One region of the Shewanella sp. GutDb-MelDb genome, then DNA from elsewhere that is predicted to be linked to it. Evidence: predicted binding sites of a transcription regulator. Region 1 holds the regulator's gene; each other region holds the start of a gene.

What was found. Region 1 encodes sigma-54, which starts transcription at its own class of promoters, with help from an activator protein. Its sites were predicted from a motif close to GTTGGCACGNNNNTNGNNT; they were not measured.
Region 2: the regulator sigma-54 is predicted to act here: its motif matches at 2,161-2,179, upstream of CXF82_RS16350 (DUF3192 domain-containing protein).
Region 3: the regulator sigma-54 is predicted to act here: its motif matches at 6,810-6,828, upstream of norV (anaerobic nitric oxide reductase flavorubredoxin).

The regions. Positions count from the first base shown of each region.
Region 1 is NZ_PJBM01000241.1:8,664-16,699, reverse strand. Features, by position in the region: gene mgtE (magnesium transporter) at 1-1,249, opposite strand, end outside; gene CXF82_RS15515 (HPr family phosphocarrier protein) at 1,335-1,610, opposite strand; gene rapZ (RNase adapter RapZ) at 1,597-2,451, opposite strand; gene ptsN (PTS IIA-like nitrogen regulatory protein PtsN) at 2,920-3,363, opposite strand; gene hpf (ribosome hibernation promoting factor) at 3,366-3,653, opposite strand; gene CXF82_RS15495 (RNA polymerase factor sigma-54) at 3,684-5,195, opposite strand; gene lptB (LPS export ABC transporter ATP-binding protein) at 5,333-6,064, opposite strand; gene lptA (lipopolysaccharide transport periplasmic protein LptA) at 6,061-6,609, opposite strand; gene lptC (LPS export ABC transporter periplasmic protein LptC) at 6,673-7,230, opposite strand; gene kdsC (3-deoxy-manno-octulosonate-8-phosphatase KdsC) at 7,227-7,778, opposite strand; gene CXF82_RS15470 (KpsF/GutQ family sugar-phosphate isomerase) at 7,780-8,036, opposite strand, start outside.
Region 2 is NZ_PJBM01000247.1:36,874-44,909, reverse strand. Features, by position in the region: gene CXF82_RS16365 (Mpo1-like protein) at 333-635, opposite strand; gene CXF82_RS16360 (GNAT family N-acetyltransferase) at 628-1,266, opposite strand; gene CXF82_RS16355 (DUF2789 domain-containing protein) at 1,386-1,715, shown strand; gene CXF82_RS16350 (DUF3192 domain-containing protein) at 1,748-2,119, opposite strand; gene CXF82_RS16345 (hypothetical protein) at 2,268-2,627, shown strand; gene CXF82_RS16340 (Zn-ribbon-containing protein) at 2,627-3,400, shown strand; gene syd (SecY-interacting protein) at 3,489-4,136, opposite strand; gene queF (NADPH-dependent 7-cyano-7-deazaguanine reductase QueF) at 4,196-5,053, shown strand; gene CXF82_RS16325 (LysR family transcriptional regulator) at 5,093-6,007, opposite strand; gene CXF82_RS16320 (alkyl/aryl-sulfatase) at 6,182-8,036, shown strand, end outside.
Region 3 is NZ_PJBM01000225.1:60,681-68,716, reverse strand. Features, by position in the region: gene CXF82_RS11990 (xanthine dehydrogenase family protein molybdopterin-binding subunit) at 1-2,080, shown strand, start outside; gene CXF82_RS11985 ((2Fe-2S)-binding protein) at 2,077-2,610, shown strand; gene CXF82_RS11980 (cytochrome c) at 2,618-3,949, shown strand; gene norW (NADH:flavorubredoxin reductase NorW) at 4,066-5,226, opposite strand; gene norV (anaerobic nitric oxide reductase flavorubredoxin) at 5,250-6,761, opposite strand; gene CXF82_RS11965 (transcription antiterminator/RNA stability regulator CspE) at 7,541-7,753, opposite strand.

The DNA.
Region 1 (8,036 bases):
GCAATAACGGAATACTTGCGCCAGCAAGGCCTGCAACCGTCATGTTGATGAGCATAGCTCCACCAATCGTTGCTCCCAAGGTAATGTCACCTTTCCAAGCCCACACTGCTGCAAACACAAGAACGGACCACAGCAAGCCATTCAGAAAGCCAATGGCAAGCTCTTTGCCAATAAGCCACCTGGAGTTACTTTGACCAATTTGACCTAGGGCGATACCACGAATGACCAGCGCTAAGGTTTGATTACCTGCAACACCGCCCATACTGGGAACAATGGTCATTAAAATCGCGATAGTGGCAAATTGCTCTAATGTTCCTTCGAACATATTACTCACCGATGCTGCGAGCAGCGCGGCAAACAAGTTGACGGTTAACCACAGTGAACGGCGAAAGGTACTTTTGAGTACAGGACCAAAGGTATCGGTATCATCATCCATACCTGCCATACCCATCATCGAATGTTCGGCATCTTCTCGAATAACATCGACCACATCATCAATGGTAATACGGCCAAGCAACTTGTTATCATCATCAATAACGGGGGCAGAAACCCAGTCATGACGCTCAAACAGTTGCGCCACTTCACTGTCGGACATACCCACGGGAATAGCTTCGAGATCGGCGGCCATGATCTCTCTAATCGATGAATCTGGATTACAGGTGAGTAGATCGGCAATGCGCACACCGCCGAGTACTCGGTCCTGTTTATCGACCACATACAGCATATCGGTTGCGGCTGGCAGTTCGCCGCGAATTCTCAAATAGCGCAATATCACATCGATATTGACGTCGGGTCTTAGGGTTACAGTATCGGTATTCATGATACTGCCAGCAGTATCATCGGGATAAGAGAGCGCCTGCTCAACCCTGACACGGTCTTGGGCACTCATCGACTGCAGCACTTCATTAAAGATGCTGTCTGGTAAGCTTCTAAGAATGTAGGCTAAGTCATCGGTATCCATGCTTTCAGCCGCTTTAGCGACGCGCTCTGGACTCATTTGGCGAATAAGGTTGTCTTTAAGCTCTTCGCCTAACTCATCAAGAATTTCACCTGTGTGCTCTTGGTCAATCAATTGCCATAAAACTTGGCGGGTGCGGGGCGGCGAAGATTCGAGAATAAAGGCGATATCGGTGGCTGCCATATCCTGCAACATATTGCGGACATGAACAAACATCCCGCTACCTAATGCTTTATTTAGCTGATTGAGGCGTTGGTCTGTTGTTTCGTTGTCTAAGACTTCAATCGGCATGGGTCCCTCGCAGGGTCTTTTAAAAGGCGCTTATCATAACGTAAGTAAAGGGGGATAAATAACAAATATTAGGAAAATGGACGGACTAATTATCTTCGTCGAATTTGGTATTGATCAAATGACATATGGCATCTAACGCTGGTTTTGCATCTGGGCCGTTGGCGAGAAGCTGTATGGATTTACCCATTCCAGTTTCTAACATGAGTAAGCCTAGTACACTTACCGCTGAAGCTTGCTTTTCACCTTGAATAATAGTGATTTGGGCATCAAATTCTGAGGCTAAAACCACCAATTTTGTTGCCGCTCTGGCATGTAGCCCGAGCTTATTGCAGATGGTGACTTGCCGTTCAATCGTTGGCATTTTTTAACTCTCTATGGCTAGAAGTGACTTTATGTCGGCCTTTTTTGAAGTGTTCAGCGAGTCGTTCTGTGACATAAACAGAGCGATGCTGGCCACCAGTACAACCAATAGCGATAGTGAGGTAGCTGCGGTTGTTACGTTCTAAATCGGGTAACCAAGTCTCCAATAAATTCTCGATCTGCCAGATAAACTTATTGACTGTAGGGTGCAGATTTAAAAACTCTTGCACGGGTTTATCGAGCCCTGTCATGGGTCGGAGATCCGGCTCCCAATGTGGATTTGGAAGAAATCGAACGTCAAACATAAAATCAGCTTCAGTTGGCATGCCATGTTTAAACCCAAAAGACTCAAACTTGATCATCAGCTCTTTATCGACGTTGCCTAATAAGATCTCACGTACTTGGTCATTGAGATCGTAAATATTGAGGGTAGAAGTATCAATATAATGGTCAACGATCTTAGCGAGCGGTTCCAACTGGCGCCCTTCAAGCTGAATTGCTTCTTTTAATGAAATGTTTGCATGAGACAAAGGGTGCAGACGACGAGTTTCGTTGTAGCGCTTGAGGAGCACTTCATCGCTAGAGTTTAAAAAGAAGCTCAATAACTCCACGCCTTCTGGCAAATTGGTCAGATGCTTAATCCATTCGTTCTCTTTTTCTGGCATGTTGCGGATATCAACACTAATAGCGACTAACTCTGAGTTACCAGAAAGTTGTTCAAGCAGGGTGCCCATCATTGGCAATGGTAGATTATCGACACAATAATAGCCGAGATCTTCTAGCATTCTTAACAGTACTGATTTGCCTGAGCCGGAACGACCAGAGACTAGAACGAGTTTCATCTTTTCACTACCTAATAAAAGTTAGAATTAATGTTTTATAAATGTATACGGGGTGTACAAGATTATAGATTAACTTTTTTCTGGCTTAAAGCAATAGCTTAGGCTAGTTGGTAATAATAAATAATATTGCTGTAATAAATGCCTAGGTCGTTAAATCTTACTGCTTGTATATCGGTAATCTCTAGCGACTTACGGACTTGAGTCCGTCGAGATAGTTGCACTTTTAGGTTTGTTTTTACCGCAGTTTATACATCATTTTGGCGAGGTGGGACGATACGGAGGCAATGCAGTTTAATTATTCTCCACAAATAGCCTATAACACGGCAACAATAGCTTAGGAACACTGGTTTAAGTGTTTCTAAGCTATTCCTACAAGAGTGTGTAAGCGTTTCTCTTTGCTCATGTCTTGTACTTCTTGAACATCAAAAAATGCGTAAAAACTAAGCTCGACAGATCAGAAACCTCTCACTATTGAGTGATTAAGTCGTATAACTCAGATTCACTCTTACTTTTTCTCAACTGCTTCACGATCGCTTTGTCGTTAAGCTTTTCTGCCATTGAAGACAGCGTCGCGAGATGTTGCTCACATTGATCTGCGGGCACTAACAGGGCAAATAATATATCAACCGGTTGCTTATCTATCGAGTCAAAAGATATCGGTGTTTCACATTTGATTAATATGCCCAATGGATGGTCAATATTAGCCAATCTCCCGTGAGGGATTGCTATACCGTTGCCTATACCTGTGCTACCCATTTTTTCGCGAGCCAACAGGCTTTCGAAAATCTCTTGTGAAGAAAGGGTAGGGTACTGGGCAGCGGCAATATCGCTGATGAGTTCCAGTACTTTTTTCTTACTGCCCGGAGTGGCACAGGTAGTGCATTCCGGCTGCAGGATGGTACATAGTTCCATCGTTAGTGTTTGGTCAGCTTCTCTTTGTGTTTAATAACCTGACGATCTAATTTGTCGATCAGGGAGTCGATTGCGGCGTACATGTCCGCATGTTCCGAAGTGGCAAAAACTTCACCTTTTTTCAGGTGAATTCGTGCTTCGGCAATCTGTTGCATTTTTTCAACATTCAATATGACGTGCACATTATTGATCTGATCGAAATGACGTTCAAGCTTTGTAAATTTTTCTTCAACATAACTGCGCAGTGACGCAGTGATTTCAATGTGATGCCCAGTAAGGTTAATTTGCATAGAAAGATTCCTCCAAGTGTCTAATTTTAGTTATAAACTCTTGCGTTGGTTTGAGGGCGGGATCATCATTGCTTCGCGGTATTTCGCGATGGTACGTCGAGCAACTTTAATCCCCTGTTCTGCCAACAGTTGCGCCATTTTGCTATCGCTTAATGGTTTCTGTTGGTTTTCAGCTGCGACTAACTTCTTAATAAACGCTCTAATTGCTGTTGATGAGCACTCTCCACCGTCGTCGGTTCCGACATGACTAGAGAAGAAATACTTTAACTCGAAAATACCTCTAGGGGTATGCATATACTTTTGTGTGGTCACCCTTGAGATAGTGGATTCATGCATCTCTACGGCTTCAGCAATGTCGTTGAGTACCATAGGTTTCATGGCTTCATCACCATATTCGAAAAATCCCTGTTGGAACTTCACAATACAGTTGGAGACTTTTAGGAGGGTCTCATTACGACTCTCAATGCTTTTAATAAACCATTTAGCTTCTTGTAAGTGACTACGAATAAATTGGCCATCTGCTTGATTTTTTTGGCTACGAGCCATCGAAGCATAGTGTTGATTGACGTTGATTTTTGGCATGTAGTCGGGGTTGAGTTCAACCACCCAACGGCCTTTCTTTTTTGTCACTGAAACGTCGGGGATCACATATTCGTCTTTACTTCGCGTGACTGCTAGGCCCGGTCTTGGGTTCAAGGTTTGAATAAGCGTGATAGCATCACGCAGGTCATCCTCTTTGAGCTTAGTCTTACGCATCAATTGCCTAAAATCACGTCCAGCAATCAAATCTAAGTAATCTTTAATGAGCAGGCGAGCATTGTCTATATGGGGTGTTGTTTCTGCATATTGAGCTAATTGGATAAGCAGACATTCACTGAGATCTCTGGCTGCGACGCCGATAGGGTCGAAATGCTGCACGCGTTTGAGTACGGCTTCCACTTCGTCTATCTCGATCTCTGGATCGCCCATTGCTTCAAGAATATCTTCACAATTCTGAGTAAGGTAACCTCGCTCATCAACCGCATCAATAATGGCGGTGGCAATCGCTAGGTCATTATCAGAAAAAGGCGTTAGATTTTTCTGCCATTCAAGATGTTCGTATAAACCTTCAGTGGTTTCGCCTTGGAATGGCATATCATCATCGCGCATTCCGCCGGAGCTTGAATTCGAAGACACGGTATAGACTTCATCCCAAGTAGTATCCATTGGGAGTTCATCTGGCATTGAATCTTGCGTTAATGCATCAGAGGTGTCTACCGCAGCGCTATCCTGCTGTGGATCAACATCTGTGTTACTGCTGTATTCATTGTCGCTATCCGACTCTGAATAGCTGTCAGAGTCACTGGTGGTTCTATCTTCGTTGCTGATAGGCTCGCCATCGGATTGCTCTTCATCTAATTCAAGCAGTGGATTAGAGTCTAATGCTTGCTGGATCTCTTGCTGCAGCTCTAAAGAGGACAATTGCAAAAGGCGAATAGCCTGCTGTAATTGTGGAGTCATAGTTAGCTGCTGACCCATTTTGAGCTGGAGTGACGCTTTCATCTTACCGCTATTCCCTACACTGTAATTAAACGTTGAAGCTCGGTGATTTGACGAAGAGAGCTTAAAGAGTCAACACTTTGATTGTATTCATATACTTAGCTAATGCTATACAATTAAACCCGCATACTGTGGGTTAACTATAGCCTGAATTGTTCACCTAAGTACACTGCTCGAACCTGCTGATTATCTAATATCTCGGCAGGTGTGCCTTCTGCAATCAAATTTCCGTGACTTACGATATAGGCATGTTCACAAACGTCCAATGTTTCACGCACATTGTGGTCTGTGATCAACACCCCTAAGCCACGGCTTTTTAACTGTTCAATAATCTTTTTAATATCGATAACCGATATTGGATCAACGCCGGCAAAAGGTTCATCGAGTAGAATAAACTTTGGGTTGGCTGCCAGTGCTCGAGCGATTTCAACTCTGCGGCGTTCACCACCTGATAACGCCATGCCTTGGCTATCGCGGATATGGGTGATGTGAAACTCTTCGAGTAGGTGTTCAAGTTGCTCTTCACGCTGCTCGTTATTGATATCTTTGCGAGTCTGTAATACTGCCATGATATTGTCACGCACTGAGAGCTTTCTAAAGATGCTTGCCTCTTGTGGCAAGTAGCCAATGCCTTTACGTGCTCGGAGATGCATTGGGTCTAAGGTTAAATCATCGTCATCGATTAAGATCTGACCCTTGTCGCTCTGAACTAAACCAACAACCATATAAAATGTTGTGGTTTTACCTGCACCATTAGGACCCAATAACCCAACAATTTGCCCTGTTTTGACCGTTAAACTCACATCTTGAACAACGGCTCGGCTCTTATAACTTTTCGCTAAATTGCGTACGGTCAGCGTTTTTTGGGTCATTGCTGTTCCTGCTTTTTAATGGGTGCGGCTGGGGTTTCAGGCGTCTCTTCTTGATAAGCTTCAGGCTGAATGATAGTGATCACGCGATCATTACCTTTACCTGTACTTTCTGCGACTAATTTTTGTAGTCCGATATTGTACTTGATGCGGTTACCCGTGACTTGGCTGCCCTCTTGCTCCAAGGTTGCATTACCTAACAAGGTTAAGGTTCTTGTTGCCAACTCATAACGGATCTCTTTCGCACTTGCCATCGCCGGGCGGCCATCTTCCATCATTTGGGTATATGTCGCAGGATTACCCGTAGCCACGAGTATTTTTCCTGAGCTCGCTTCTTTGGAGAACACCCGTAATTCATCAGCCTTCATTTTAATTGAACCCTGAGTCACTTCTACAGGACCAAAAAAGATCACCTGATTATTTTTTATATCAGCTTCTTGGCTGGCAGCAGCAATTTTAACTTCTTGCTTTAAGTCATCGACTTGCGCGTAGCTACTAATGCTAAGCAGACACAACAGACCTGCAAGTATTGATTGATTGTATTTCATAACTTCCTTCTACTCCGCTATTGGGTTGCTAGCATGAGTGAGTATATTTGTTTTTTGAATCGCTTACTTAACATCGTAGATCCCTTCGACTTGACTGATCAACTTTACACTTTGGGCGTTAAGATCAGCATAAAGGCCTGTTCCCTGAATCACAAACTCATTACCAGTGACGTAAATGATTTCATCAGAGGTCATAACCATCGTCTCTAGATCAAGCTCTAAATAGGAGGTAGACAATGTTTGGATCGGCTCTTCTGGACTAATAGAATCGATAATAACATTGTTTTCCAATGAGACCTTACCGGTTAAATTGTTATGGGTTCCTTTAGCCGCGGTTAAACGCCATTGGGCTTGACCATCATCGGGATAGATCAAATAAACCGGGTCAGTGAAGTAAGTCATACTGGCTTCTTCAAAGTGTTCCATGTGCTTGGCGGTGACTTTGCTATTAATGAGACCCGCTTCATTGTATTCAGTGCTGCGCATATCATTGATGATGTAGTTAGGGCGTTCGCTTATATCAATGTCTAACGTTTGGTCGCTTTTTTTAGACTGCACTTGCCAATAAAGGATCAGTGCGGTGCCAAATAAAGCGATAATCGCTAGGGTGACGCGATTCATATGCTCATCCCGTGAGCCGACTCAAACTTACCTTGGCTAAGTAATAACAAGTCTGTGAGCTCTCTAAGGGCGCCATGACCACCATTAATATGAGTTGTCATTAAAGCATGTTGCTTCACGTAAGGGTGGCCATCAGCGACGCAAACCGATAAACCGACCTCTTTCATCACCGGCAAGTCGACCATATCATCACCTATATAGGCAACTTCATTTGGATTGACATTGTAAAGTGCTAATAACTCATTGTAGGGGCTTAACTTGTTATCAACGCCTTGATAAATATGAGTGACGCCGAGTGCTGTCATTCTATCTTCGACAATTTTTGATTTTCGACCAGTAATAATCGCCACGTTAATGCCGCTAGAAAGAACAGAGCGAACACCGTAACCATCTCGAGTGTGGAATGTTTTAAGCTCTTCGCCGGAGTTGCTCATATAGACTAGGCCATCGGAAAATACGCCATCTACATCGCAAATAAGCAGTTTGATTTTGCTGGCGGCTTGCCAAACATCATCGCTAATCGGGCCATAGAATCCCTGTTTAGACATGTTAAATAACTCCTGCTTTCACCATGTCGAGCATGTTAAGTGCGCCGACAGGTTGTTGCTGTGAATTGATGACTATCAAACCATTAATGTTTTTCTCTTCCATCACTTTTAATGCTTCTGCTGCAAGTACATTATCAGTAATGGTGACACAGCCTTTAGACATAACTTCAGCAATGGGGGTGGTACGTAAGTTAACTTCTGCATCAATCACTCGGCGTAAGTCGCCGTCGGTGAATATACCGACTAAAGTGCTTTTCT
Region 2 (8,036 bases), on a different contig from region 1:
CTTATCCTTAAACTAGCAGCTGGCCTATCCACTCACTAAATATGTAAACTTGAGAATCAAAATGGTAATGATGATTTACAGCGAACTCTATCGCTAACAAGGCTTACCAATTGATTGCTTGAGTTAACTTTATACGCTTATCAGTCCAGTGCGACGGTCTTTTAGCAAACACTCAAGATCGTAACATTTACGCAACTTGTAGGGGTTTTTATAACGTACTGATTATAAACAACTAAGACTATCTATAGTGACTATATCAACAGTATTACCATTTGATGTCCCACATAAAAGTAAGAGATCTCTTACGCCAAGGACATCCGAATCCGATATTTTTATCTCTTCTTGCCTGAAAAGGCTTCAAATAACATCACCCAATCAGCCATTAAACTATAAATGGGATATTTAAATGTCGCCGGTTTGTTCTTTTCAAATACAAAGTGCCCAATCCAAGCAAAACTATAACCAATGACGGGTAACAAACATAACAGTAACCATTGCCCTGAATAGAGCGCGAAAATAGTCACTAAGATAACCAGAGAGCTGCCAATATAGTGTAGCGCTCTGCACGTTATATTTTGATGTTGCGACAGGTAAAAGGGATAGAATTCAGCGAAATTATTAAAACGTTTAGTCATTAGTCTGGCCTCGATAAAACATCAATTCCCCCGTCACCTTGCCTATTTCTAGATCCTCCAATTTGTCGAAACCATGATTCGAAAATAATGCAATATGTGCTGGATCGCTAACAAACACACCAACGCCATCAAGCTGCAACTGTTCATCACACCAACTCAATACTGTTTTAACTAATTGACTACCGTAACCTTTGCCTTGCTCATTTGTTGATATAGCAATGAACTGCAAAATACCGCAACGACTATTGGGCAGGTTTTCTATAATTTGGTGTTCTTTTTTGATCCAAGCTTGGGTCGATTGCCAACCAGCACTTATCAACATTTTCAAACGCCAATGCCAGTAACGGGCTTCACCAAGCGGGACTTGTTGAGTGGCAATACAGGCAACCCCTATCAGTCGTTCTCCAGAAAACATGCCGATTAACCCTTGTTCCTGTTGCCACAGCGCATTTAACTCTTCACGAATAGCGCCACGCAGTTTTTGCTCATATTGCACCTTGTCATCATCATAGAGTGCATCCATAAAAAATGGATCATCGTGGTAAGCATTGTAAAGAATTGAGGCGGCAATACGTAAATCTTCAGCCGTTAGATAGACCGCTCGACACTCTTCCATGATTTGATTTTCCATTGTTATTTTCCTTGACCTAGATCACATAAATACCAATGTAACAAGCCCATAGAAAAGTGCAATTAATAATCAACATTCACTTTGTCAGAAATTTAATGTTGTTCTAAAACGAGCATCTGATGAGTCATTGGGTGTCAAAAAGTATCGATACTAAACTTGGAGGATTAGGTCGTTTTCTACCATACTGGAAGCAACACGATAGCAACGGAGCGTTAATCATGGACACCACCCCTTTGGATCTAGAACATCTATTTCAACAGCTCGGTTTACCAAGTGATGCTAAAGCAATTGAACTGTTTATACGAAAACATACGATTACTAAAGGGCTGCTTATTCATCAAGCGGGATTTTGGACAATATCACAGCAACATTTTCTAGCAGAGGCATTAGCGGAAGATGCCCAATGGTCGGATTTAATTGACCATTTAGACACCCTATTAAGAAAGTAACTTCACCATATTAAAGAAATATAGAAAGATAATTATATTTTGGTGTAGGCCTTTTCGCCCCATCCAACAACGGCATTATTGCTAATAACCACGGGAGTACACTCATCTTTGGTTGTCTTGCCGTCGCCCTTAACTCGTTGTGTGCGATAAAACAGCACATGCACTTCTTTATCTTGTTGGATATAGGCTTCATTAAAATCAGCAGTACCCATTAGCGTTGTCACCTGCTCTTTTGACATCCCCAGTGAGATCCTCGATAGGCCGTCACGGTTACTTTCTTGGATTTTCTCCCAAGCTCCATTGTTATCCCAATCAGATTCACCATCACCTACATTGATAACGCAACCAGTTAACCCTATGCTTGCTATCCCAAAAAACGCTAAACTTAGTAGATTATTCTTCACATTAACTTCCTGTATTTATATTGATTTTATAAATATCATTAAAGCAAACTACATGCCACATGTTAAAGCATTGTTTAATAATGATTTAATTTTAATTAATTACTGTTAATGAACTAAATATACTAATGAGTAAGGAATTTAACCAACGATGAGCCCTCTAGACCAAGTACTCTGCGCCGCCAAACAGCTCAGCGATGAAGGTAAAAAACCCACTCTTGCATTAATTAAAACTAAGCTAGGTGTCAGTGTTGCAATGCTGACTTTGATCCAAGGCTTACAACAGTACAAATCGATGAATGCTGTAGACAAAGCCGCAATCCCGACTAAGGCGCAGTTAACCGCATCAGCGCAAGCACCTCTGCAACTTCCAACCAACACTCAACAACAGCAAAGAATTACGCAACTTGAGCAGGAGCTGTTAACCCTTAAAACCAACTATCAAGCCGTAATCAACAGATTAACAGCGCTTGAATCAGCATCGCTTAATGCTAGTGGAGCCAAGAAATAATGCATGTTGTTGAATTAAGATTTGAATGCTTCGATAACACGACAATCACTGCCGCCGAAAAAGCCATTAATGGCTTGTTAGAAGCTTATCGCGCCAATGGTCAAATACTCGGTCGAGAATTTGCTGTCGCTTTCAATGACGGTGAGTTTAGAGCTCGCTTGTTGATGCCAGAAAAAAGTAGCCTTGCCAAGCGATTTAATAGCCCTTGGGTCGAGAAAACCTTAATTGAATTAACAGACGCTAAACTACTTGCTCCTCGCGAGAAGTATATTGGCCAAGATATCAATTCAGAAGTGTCTAGCCAAGAGACACCAAGTTGGCAGCTGCTTTATACCAGTTATGTGCATATGTGCTCGCCACTAAGAAATGGTGATACGCTGCAGCCAATTCCACTTTACCAAGTACCAGCGACAGCCAATGGCGATCATAAACGGCTGATCCGCTGGCAAACCGAATGGCAAGCTTGTGATGAAATACAAATGGCCGCGGGGACTAAAGCCGAGTTTGCAGCACTTGAGCAGCTAACCAGCCACAAAAGTGACCTCTTTAGACGCGGCTGGGACTTGCGTGGCCGAGTTGAATTCCTGACAAAAATCCCAACCTATTACTATCTTTATCGCGTTGGTGGAGAAAGCCTAGCCAATGAGAAAAAACGTTGCTGTCCAAAATGTGGTAGTGACCACTGGCTATTAGATGAGCCGCTATTGGATATGTTTCACTTCCGCTGCGAACCATGCCGTATCGTGTCGAATATCTCTTGGGATCATCTCTAAAAGAGACAAAAAAGGTCTAAATTGCAGTGCAATTTAGACCTCTTCTTTCAAGCTAATAGTTTAAGCTTCTAGCGTTAAATTTTACCCGCTATTTCCCACGTAAGTTCTGCCACATTATTTTCATACGCTGCCAAATACCTGGGTGATCGAGTACTGGCATATCTTCTTCCACCAGCTTAACCGGTGGCGTCACTCGCGCCGTAAGCTCAGCGATAAAACCATTTAACGAATCTGCTAACTTTTTACTCTGATTTTCCCCAGGGATTTCAATCCAAACGCTGCCATCGGTATTGTTAATAGTGATCATTTTATCTTCATCATCAAACACACCAATAAACCAGGTAGGATCTTGTTTGAGCTTCTTTTTCATCATCAAATGTCCGATGATATTCTGCTGTAGATACTCAAAATCAGTCTGGCTCCACGCCTGCAATAACTCTCCCGTTCCCCAAGGTGAGTCAAACATCAATGGCGCGGCAAAATGTGCCCCATAAAATGCACTAAGATCGGCATGTAAAGATAGCTCTAGTGCATGTTCGACATTATCAAAAACACCCGGCACGTCACGCGAGACTGATTTCCATTGCAATGCTTCTTCAGAACCAACGTCAACATCGCCCAAAATACACTCTGACGCTTGTTGCTGCGCATAATATCGAGGGTACTCTCCCAACGCATCTAAGTAGGCTTGTTGGTAGTCGTTTAAAAAAATATCCAGAGCAGGTAAAGAAGACACTTAAGCCGATCCCAAAATCAGTTATAATAAGAGTCTATTTTGACATGGAAACCGTATTGATGACACAACATCATGATCCCTATAGTGACGCACCCGAACTTTCAGAGCTTACATTAGGAAAGTCCACAGGCTACCAAGAACATTATGATGCGTCTTTACTGCAGGGCGTGCCGCGTAAGTTGAACCGTGACGCAATAGGCCTTACTACCGAACTGCCGTTTCACGGCTGTGATATTTGGACCGGATATGAGCTTTCATGGCTAAATGCCAAAGGTAAGCCAATGGTCGCCATCGCGGAGTTTAGCCTAGACTTTCAAAGTGCCAACCTAATTGAGTCTAAGTCGTTTAAGTTATATTTGAACAGCTTTAACCAAACTCAATTTGATGATGTTGAAGCGGTTCAATCTACCTTGACCAAAGATCTATGCCAATGTGCACAAGGTGATGTTAGCGTTAAAGTAATTGAACCGAAAAACTTTAGCCATCAACGTATTGTAGAACTACCAGGCACTTGTATCGATGATTTGGATATTGAAGTCAGCGACTACAACTTTAACCCAGACTACCTTGTCGACAGTGTTGATGACAAAGTGATGGTTGCCGAGACGCTAACCTCTAATCTACTTAAATCAAATTGCTTAATTACCTCTCAGCCTGATTGGGGTACGGTAATGATCCGCTATCAAGGCCCTAAAATTGATCGCGAAAAACTGCTTAGATACTTGATCTCATTTAGACAGCACAATGAGTTTCACGAGCAATGTGTCGAGCGTATTTTTGTCGACTTAAAACGTTTCTGCCAATGTGCAAAATTAACGGTTTATGCGCGTTACACTCGACGTGGCGGGTTAGATATCAACCCCTATCGTAGTGATTTTGAAAACCCAGCTGAGAACCAACGCTTAGCAAGACAATAAGACATCACGAAACCGAGTATTAATGCTCGGTTTTATTTTTTAAGTCTCTAGCGCCTGCATTTGTAAAGCTATCATCTCTCTTAGCCAAGCATTGGCGCTATTGCTCTGCAACTTTTTACTCCAAATCATATGGTACTCAATTGGCCTTGTATCAAAAGGCAATGGGTATTGCGTCAGATTAAACAGCTCAGCATACTCTTTAAGATAATGAGTGGAAGCGATGGCAATAGCATCGCTTTTTGATGCTGTGGCTAACATGGTCAGTAGCGACGATTGCTCACTATAGGTTTTACGTTGCGGCATGACGGCTTCGCTATAAAGTTCCGCGATGGCTAGATTTGAGCGCCGCATTTTGAAGATGACATGCTTTTCAGCAAAATAGGCATTAACGTTAAGTGTATCTTGGATCCTTGGATGATCTTTTCTCGCCACACAGACCAACTTATCGCGCATCAACAGGGCTGCATTTAACGCCACTGGTATTTGGCTCATTATGTCAACGGCAAGATCTATACGCTCAAACTGCAAGTCAGACTGTAACTGCTCCTCATTGGATGGCGGCTCCTTAAAGATAATATCAACCGCCAAGTCAGCCGTCAGCTTATCTATTGGCGCTTGCAATAGTTGCATTATCACTTCATTGGCATACACGTAGAATTCACGCTGATGTATTTTAGGGTCAAACTTCTCCAAACCCGCAACAACACCATCAATAGCATTGAAATGCTGCTCCAACTGTTGATATAAATCATGTCCGGCAGCTGTAGGTTCAACACCGCGTCCAACACGATTAAACAACTCTTCATCTACCTGTTTTTTAAGGCGGTTAATCGCATTACTGACTGAAGATTGGGTTAAATCAAGTTGTTCTGCGGCGCGGCTAAATGAGCGGCAGCGATACACGGCAAGAAATACCGGAAATAGATTAAGGTCAAACTGTTTTGTCTGCGGCATATGACTCAATACTATTTACACTGTGAATATTAATTAGCAATCTAGCGATAATTACTAAATAACACAAGCACTCTACACTAGCCTCAATTCAATTTGTATTGACTCGGTTCAGGCTCCCCTACTCTGCTAAGAGCCTGCTATGAACCTTCTATGAACGACCTTTGAGGAATCACAATGAAAATATCTCCGCTTACAATCGCGATCATCAGTAGCGTAACACTGGGCCTGTCTTCAACTGCAAATGCTGCACAACATGAACACGACCATATAACCGTGCACTATGAGGGCAAGGCCGCGACTGCAGATACGATTAAGCATAACCAAGCCATTGCCCAAACGCTCAACTTTGCAGATACCACCGCATTTGAGCAATCATCTAAGAATCTTATCGCAAAATTTGATAAAGCGACTGCAGACATTCTGCGCGCTGAATTTGCCTTTATTGGTGAGCAAACCCCCGATTCGGTCAACCCATCACTTTATCGTCAAGCTCAACTTAATATGGTGCCTAATGGCTTATATAAAGTGAGCGACGGGATCTATCAAGTACGCGGGACAGACTTATCAAACCTAACTCTCATTAAGGGCGATTCTGGTTGGATTGCTTACGATGTATTACTGACTAAAGAAGCGGCTAAGGCGTCACTGACCTTCGCACTAAAACACTTGCCAGAAGGCAGTGAACTTCCTGTGGTAGCCATGATCTATTCTCATAGTCATGCTGACCACTTTGGTGGTGCTCGCGGCGTTCAAGAGATGTTTCCTGACGTGAAAGTCTATGGATCACACAACATCGCCAAAGAGATTGTTGATGAAAACGTACTGGCTGGAAACGCGATGAGTCGCCGCGCAGCTTATCAATATGGGGCCACTTTAGGTAAGGATAACCACGGTATTGTCGATGCCGCGTTGGGCAAAGGTTTATCAAAAGGTGAAATCACCTATGTCGCACCAGACTACACCTTAAATGGCAAAGGCAAATGGGAAACGCTTAAGATAGATGGGCTTGAAATGGTGTTTATGGATGCATCAGGTACTGAAGCAGAATCTGAGATGATAACTTTTATTCCTTCAAAGAATGCACTTTGGAGCGGCGAACTGACCTACCAAGGTATGCATAACATCTACACCTTACGCGGGGCAAAAGTGCGTGACGCACTAAAATGGTCAAAAGATATCAACGAAATGATCACTGCCTTTGGCAGCAAAGTTGAGGTACTGTTTTCTGCACATTCGGCGCCAGTTTGGGGCAATGAAGAGGTCAATCAATTCTTGCGCCTACAACGTGATAATTATGGTCTGGTACATAACCAAACTTTAAGGCTGGCCAATAATGGCGTAGGCATTCAAGATATTGGCGATGCAATACAAGCGACTATTCCTGAGACTGTCTATAAAACCTGGCACACCAACGGTTATCACGGCACCTATAGCCATAATGCCAAAGCGGTTTACAATAAGTACTTAGGTTACTTTGATATGAACCCTGCCAACTTAAACCCATTAACAACAAAGTTAGAATCTGCCAAGTTTGTAGAGTATATGGGGGGCGCGGAAGCAACGGTTAAACGAGCCCAAAGTGACTACATCCAAGGGGAGTATCGCTTTGTTGCTACAGCATTAAACAAAGTCATTATGGCCGATCCTAATAATGATACAGCAAGACAACTTTTAGCCGATACCTATGAGCAATTAGGTTATCAATCTGAAGGTGCAGGCTGGAGAAACATCTACTTAACCGGCGCCCAAGAGCTGCGTGTAGGCATTCAAAAAGGGGCTCCTAAAACAGCATCAGCAGATGTGATTAGTGAGATGGATATGCCAACCTTATTCGATTTTTTAGCCGTGAAAATCGATAGCCAAAAAGCAGCGAAACACGGTCTAGTGAAGATGAACATCATCACGCCAGATACCAAAAGTATTCTCTACATTGAGCTTAGCAACGGTAACTTGAGTAACAATGTGGTGGATGATGAACAAACAGCAGATGCTAACCTCATCGTCAATAAATCAGACGTGACCCAAATCC
Region 3 (8,036 bases), on a different contig from region 1:
GATGTATTACGCGGATACAATCCAACAAGATCTATTAAAAACAAATATTCATGTCGTTGAAAAGCAATTTCAAACACAAATTGTTGAGCCGATGATGCTCGAGCCAGAAGCCGCTAATATCTGGTTTGATCAAGCGACTCAGACCGTACACGGTACCGTTACCTGCCAAGATCCAAGCGACTTTACCGAAATGGCAGTACATCTGCTAAAACAGAGCAAACAAGCTAAAGATATTAAAAGTATCGTGCTTTATTCAGGATTTGTTGGCGGCGGATTCGGTGCAAAAGACCACTCAGTATTCCCTTATTATGCCCTTGTCGCTAGCCTATTTTCCGATGGTAATCCGATTAGAATCGCCAATGACCGCTATCAACAGTTCCAGTCCGGTCTTAAACGTCATCCCTTTAAAATCAACAACCGTTTAGGGATCAATAAAGACACCTTAAAAATTGAAGCATTAACCTCTGTATGTGATGTGGATGGGGGCGGAAGAGAAAACTTCAGTGCCAGCGTAGCCTCTGCTGGTATGTCTGCAATGCAGGGCGTGTTTTATATTCCAAAAAGTGATTTACAAGCAACCGCTTATCACTCAAGGAATGTCACATCAGGCTCAATGCGAGGTTATGGCTCGACACAATGTATGCCAGTGGTCGATCTCATGATAGGACAGGCTGCCGCAGAGTTAAATGTAGATCCGTTTGAGCTTAGACGCAGAAACCTATTACACACTGATGATCTTAATACTCAAGGAGCCGAAATTGCAGGTGAGCTGCGCTATCGCGAAATTTTAGATAAAGCAGAGCAACATCCTATCTGGAAGAATCGAGCGGCTAACAAACACACTTTTGAAACCAACAACCCAAACAAAACATTTGGTGTCGGCTATTCATTGCTTTCTAAGAATTATGGCACGGGTAATGTTGGCCCTAATGCGGCAGTCAACCTGCTGGAGTCCGGCGAAATTGTTTTAGAAATTGAATATATGGAGATGGGCAGCGGCGCTCAAACCAGCCAAGGGTTATTAACCGATAAGTTCTTTGGCCAAGCAGCTGATGAAGTGCAAGTTGCTGTTACTGAGACTTGGAAAGCACTGCAACTGTTTGAAACAGACAACCCCTATACCATCAGTCAAGAGAAGCAAGATAAGATGTCTAAAGACCCACTCTGGACACCCGTAAAGCTGATGGCAAGTAGTGCATCCGATTCCGCTACTTTTCAAACCGAAGCAACCAAAGGAGCCTGTGCGGTCGTCTATCAATACGGGATTTTACCTGCGGCGCGTACATTGTGGAAACTCGATAAAAACAGCGACCTTTCCGCAGCAACATGGCAAGACGGACAATTCACCCAAGCAGGTTACCCCAACTTACCTTTGGCGTTACTGGCATCAACTGCACACCACCTTGGGTTAGTTACAGGTTGTGTGGCACATACGGTAAACCGCTGGGCTTGGACTGAAGCAGAGTTCACCATTGAAGGTCATACCCAAGTACATTCGTTAGATGCATTAGCGGTTCGCTATGGTAACGGCGCTAATAGCGCTAAAACACAGTTGATGGATAATTTAGGCTACCACCTCATTAAACGTAATTGGGTAAAATACCCAAGCACTCAATATAACAATGCCATGGTGACCTATTACGCTCCCTGTGATTGTCTAGTAGAGCTCAGCGTTGATAAGTACAGTGGAAAGGTCGATATTCTCCGCACTCACAGTGTACTCGATGCTGGCCCCGTGATTTCAAAGCCTATCGTCGAGGGACAAATTCAAGGTGGACTCGCCATGGGAATAGGCCATGTTTTACATGAGTATTTACCACCATTTGAAGATGGCCCCGGTAACGGACGCTGGAATTTGAATCGTTATCACGTGCCACTAGCTAGAGATCTCAGCGTATGGGACATGACACTTGAAATCCTGCCATCAAATGACAGTTCAGAGCGACCTAAAGGGATCGCCGAAGTGGTGATGTTACCGGTGATCTCCGCAGTTCAAGATGCAATATTCAATGCGATTGGCGAACGCTTCGACCACACCCCTATTACCGCTGAACAAATAAAGTCGAGGTTAAGTGTATGAGCAAAAGCACCGTTAATTTCATCCTGAATGGTAAACAAATCGGCCCTATTGCTGTCGATCAAAATACCATGATGATCCAGTTTCTACATGAGCACTTAAACTTAACCGGCACTAAATTTGGTTGCGGCGCAGGGATATGCCATGCCTGCGTGATCTTAGAGAAAACGGCTACTGGGCATGTGACCCATCGAACCTGTATTAATGGCGTAGGGTCATTTAATGGTAAGAACTTGATGACGGTAGAAGGTCATGCACGAATTGATGTGAAGACCCAAGAGCTTGAGTTACATCCGGTGCAACAAGCTTTTATCGAACACTTCTCTTTCCAATGTGGTTGGTGTACATCGGGCTTTGTTAATGAAGCCATCGGTTATTACGAATCACTAAAACAAAATCCAGTTAAAAAGTCTGAGCTACGATCTTCAATTGAAGCCTCACTGGCTGAACATGTATGTCGCTGTACAGGCTACGTTAAATACTATGAGGCAATAGAGGATCTTATATTGTCTCAACCAGAACTTGTTCGATAAGGATGTTATGAAAAAGCTCATTATTATCGGTTTGGCTTTGGGTCTAGCCGCGATCATTTTTATCTATCTTGGTAGCGGTAAATTAGCCAATGTCGCAAGTGCAGATCATCAAAGTGAGGCCGTAGACTTAATCGTTGAGCGTGGCCGACAAGTCGCCATTGAAAGTGATTGTGTTGCTTGCCATACAGGCCCCAGTGGCGCGCCATTTGCCGGAGGCGTGGCGTTTGATTCACCATTCGGAATGATCTATTCAACCAATATTACCCCTGATAAACAATACGGCATTGGGCTTTACCAACGTGAAGATTTTTATCGGGCTGTAAAATGGGGTTACTCAAGTAAGGTCGGCAACTTGTACCCTGCTATGCCATTCACTTCGTACCGGAAATTAAATGATGAAGATCTTGATGCACTGTGGGCTTATTTCCAGTCCATTAAGCCGATTGCAGAGCCTAACAGTGCTAATGATCTTATCTTCCCAGCCAACATTCGCTTTTTCTTAGGAGGCTGGAACCAACTCTTTTTTGAAGACTCCGACTTTAGCCCCGACAGCAACCGCAGCAAACAATGGAACAAGGGTAAGTATTTTGTCGAGGCTGCAGGACACTGCGGTGAGTGCCACACGCCGAGAAACCTATTGTTTGCGATGCAACCCAGTAAAGCGCTACAAGGTGAATTTTTGGAAGGTTGGCAGGCGGGTGATATCACCGCTAAAGAGCTAAATTCACAGGGCTGGAACGCTAAAGATCTGGTTGATCTGCTAAAAATGGGTGAGTCTCGAATGGGCTCAACCTACGAGAATATGTATTTGGTCGTTAACCATAGTTTGAGTCACATGCCTAATGAAGACTTAGCTGCTATATCCGGCTATTTACTGGATAAAGATCAGGTCTCGATTGCAGAAGTTGATGGCTCTAGTGATCTTAAAATGGCTAAGCGAGTGTATTTAAGCCAAGAAGATAAAACACTTTCAGGCTATCAAACCTATGTTGATTATTGCGCAGGTTGTCATGGTTTAGATGGCTTAGGAAAACCCGAAGCCGTGGTGGCCTTAAATCAAAATAGCGCCTTTACCGCCCAATCGCCGTACAACTCTATCGCCGTTATTCTGCGAGGCTTGCCCAGTAAACGTCAAAGCCAAACCAGAGGCGTGGTGTCGATGTCATCTTTCAATGCACAAGTATCAGATCAGCAAGTGGCTGAGCTCGTTAACTTTGCAAGACAAGTTTGGGGAGCACAAAAGGATGCAAAAGTTGATAATGATATGGTCAAAGAGATTAGAGAAAAATTGGATAAAGAGGGTTATTTGAATCATCTACAGATGAAAAAATCGGATTAGAAGCTTTAACGTTATTCCAAAAAAAACGAACCTAACGGTTCGTTTTTTTGATCTCGCTAGCCAAATCCAAATAGATACACTTGAGCTTGCGTATGATAAATATCTATCCTATTTGATTAAGTAGCCGATACTTTTCTTAGCAGTGAAAAAGCCTGTTTGGCATTTTCATTGGTCACCACAAACCCTGTCATATTATTTTGATCATCATATGCTTCTGCCGTCACGCCTTGTTTATCAAAGCCCACTTTCCATGATGAATCAGTATTAAACCTGCCGCCGACTTGGATCGGATATGACGGTGTTTTCACTTTCACCATCATCGCTGGGAATGTCAGTTGTGATGCTTGACCAAGTAACTGCTTAGCAAGCGCATTGGCACTCAAAATAATAGGTTGTAAATAAGCCATGACCTTGCCGTTAATCTCGGCGCAATCACCAAGGGCGTAAACATTGTTGGCAGATGATTGTAGCTTTTCATCCACTACAATACCGCGATTAACCTTAATACCCGCCTGCTGCGCTAAGTCGGTATTCGGTCGTAAACCCGCTGCAGAGATAACGCAATCGACAGTAAATACTTTACCCGCTTTAGTGGTAACCAGCATAGCTTGCTTGCCCTCTTCAGCTTTTGCGTTAATTTGCTCTATTGTGGTGACGTAGTCGTTAAGCTCGAGTGTCATTCCACCATCACGCAAAGGCTGTTCAAGCTTCAATGCGACAAAATCTGGTGCTACATTTGCGAGTAATCGACTATTAGGTTCAACAACAATCACCTTTTTGCCGCTCGTTTGTAGATCCATAGCCAGCTCAGCACCAATTAAGCCGCCGCCCATTATCAATATGCGATTAGCCGTGGTTAGCTTTTTCTGTGAAGCTCGGTACTCAGATAAACTGTTTAGAGTGACAATATCCACTGCAGCATCGCCTTTTATTGGCGGTACAAACGCGGTTGCGCCTGTTGCAAAGACTAGCTTAGAATATTGATAACTCTGCCCATTAGCTAACAGAGATTGCGTTTTAGTATCAACTTGTTCCACCCGTGTGTTGGCAAATAATTCAACCTGATACTGCACAGCAAAGTCAGCTGCAGACAAGGTGATTAATGCATTTGCATCCTGCTGCTTGGAAAATACATGGCTTAAATCTGGCTTGTTGTACTCATCACCTTCATCAGCGGTAAAAACCTGAATAGGCAAACTAACATCTTGCCTGCGTATGTTCTTTATTAACTGATAGGCGGCGAAACCACTGCCAATGATTACAATCGGTGCTGTCATTACTACTTCCTCAAATACGTCGACTAAACCTTGTGTGCAATAAACACGTCTTTTCCCAAGTTACACTCAGGACAGAGGAAGTACTCAGGAACATCAGACCAAGGAGTACCGGGTTCAATTTCTTGGTTTGGCTCACCAATAGCAGGATCGTAAACCCAATTACACACGGTACAAATCATACATTGGCAATCAGAATCATGCTCAGCATCTTTGTTATTGGCAACCGCTGCTTGCTGTGGTTGCTCAGACAAGCTGGCTACAGGCTTATTAGCTTCAGCTTTCTCATCCACAGCTACAGCCTTAGCAAATTGATTTATAGCAGGCGCATCGACCAATGGATGTAACGCCCACTGCTTAGCAATTTGACGGCCATGTTCACGGCATTCTCGCATCGCATTCCCATCTGGACGCCACTTAGTTTTCAAGCTAAGGGCCGTTTCGAAACCCGCGTCCATTAAGCGAGTTTGAATACGATCGACCGCACCGCCGCTCCAACCAAAACTGCCGAACGCAGCGGCTTTTTTACCTTTAAATCTTAAGCCGGTGATCTCTTCAAGCATGCCTGCAATTTTTGGCATCATCACATTGTTCATTGTCGATGAACCTACCAATAAACCCTTTGATCGGAAGGTATGCGATAAAATTTCGTTCTTATCATGCTTTGAGACATTAAAGACTTTTACCGCTACGCCAGGGTCCACATCATGGATACCTTGAGCAATGGCATCAGCCATCATGCGTGTGTTGTTCGACATTGAATCGTAAAAGATGGTGATCTTATCTTCTTGATAACTATCAGCCCACTCAAGGTATTGATGAATGATCTGCGTAGGGTTGTCACGCCAAACGATACCGTGAGAAGTAGCAATCATGTCCACAGGTACATTAAAGCTTAATACTTCGTGGATCTTAGCGGTCACCAGGCTGCTAAATGGAGTTAAGATATTTGCGTAATAGCGAAGACACTGCTCCTTAAGCTCATTCTGGTCCACTTCATCGTTAAATAGATGCTCGTCGCAGTAATGCTGGCCAAAGGCATCGTTACTAAATAACACCGCGTCCTCGGTCATGTAAGTCATCATACTGTCAGGCCAATGCAGCATAGGTGCTTCAATGAAGATGAGTTTCTTACCATTGCCGATATCTACGCTATCACCCGTTTTAACAATTTTAAAGTTCCACTCTGGATGGTGGTAGTGACCTACAATCGAATCAACAGCCGCTTCGGTGCAATAAATGGGCGTGCCGGGGATTTTTTCCAGTAATGCGGTTAATGCGCCGGAGTGATCTTCTTCCGCATGGTTCATCACGATAAAATCGATAGTATTAAGATCAATTTCCATCTCTAAATTTTGCACAAACTGATGACTAAAACGATGATCAACAGTATCGATTAATACTGTCTTCTCTTCACGGATGAGGTAACTGTTATAGCTCGTGCCTCTGGTCATCTTATATTCAGTACCATGGAAGTCTTGCACTTCCCAATCGCGTTGACCGACCCAATGAATGTTGTTTTTCACATGAATTGTCATTAGTTACACCCTAAAATATTAAATAAATTAAATCTTCTACTTGAGTAATTGCACTAACCATGCCAAAAAGTTAATTCATTGAAATAATTAGATAATGACAAAATCAAATCTAATGGGAGTGTAAATATGACAATGCAAAAAAGTGTCAAATAAACACTATCAATGTCAAAAAGACAAGCCGATAATAGTCGCAATGACAGGCTAATAAAGAAGGGAATATCGCAGATAATGTCCATTTAGACAGAGTAAAATCAAGTAATTTGAGGACGAGAAATAGGTGCCGAGAGTAAGGATAATATTCGAGGGTCAATTCTGGGACGACTATATGACAACGTGGAATATAGGCAAGAGTAGATTTTGGCTGCCGTCTACAGCAAAGTTTATCAACACATACCACTGAACACATACCGCCAAGCCGATACTAGCTTCAAGCTAGCTCACAACCCTCTTTTTATTCTGACTCATTTGCTTTTTTATACGTATTATACCAATTGCATTAAGCATCTGTGTATTCAGTAGCAATAGCTCATGGTTTTCACTTCTGCTTTTCATTGAACCACTGCAGTCTCACCGATGCGCTTTGATTTGAAAATGGGTGAATGTGGCTGAGTTGACGACCTATTTAATCTAATGGGGATTAGAACAGAATTATTTTCTTTTAAACGCAAAAAAGCGAACCTAAAGGTTCGCTTTTTTTAATAACTAAAGAAAATTTAACTTTTCTTCAATTATTTAAAGTTGACTCAAACAGTAATTAAACTCTTTGTGTCGACTTTCGACTAGATAGCAACTACGTTAGCTGCTTGTGGGCCTTTTTGGCCTTGCTCTAGGTCGAAAGAAACTTTTTGGCCTTCAGCAAGAGTCTTGAAACCCTCTGAAGTGATAGCGCGGAAATGTACGAATACGTCAGCGCCGCCATTGTCTTGAGTAATGAAGCCAAAACCTTTGTCTTCGTTAAACCATTTTACGATGCCAGTAGTTGAGTTAGACATTTTATGTCCCTTATATTTAGTGGAGAATTAATAAATCTATCGCGAAAGTGCGATGTGCTGAGAGCTTGAATTATTAAATGTTACGATGAAGCTAAGGGAAACACAGATGATACAACGATAACGCAGAATCTGAAGCTTTACTTTTACTTGATGTTTCATTAATAACTCTGTATGCCAGAGCAAGGCGTACTTTACAGCACTTTGAGATATTGTAAAGCTTTTATTCATAAAAGATGAAGAGATACTATAAAAATTGAAAATCATTACCAATGTCGCATAGCTT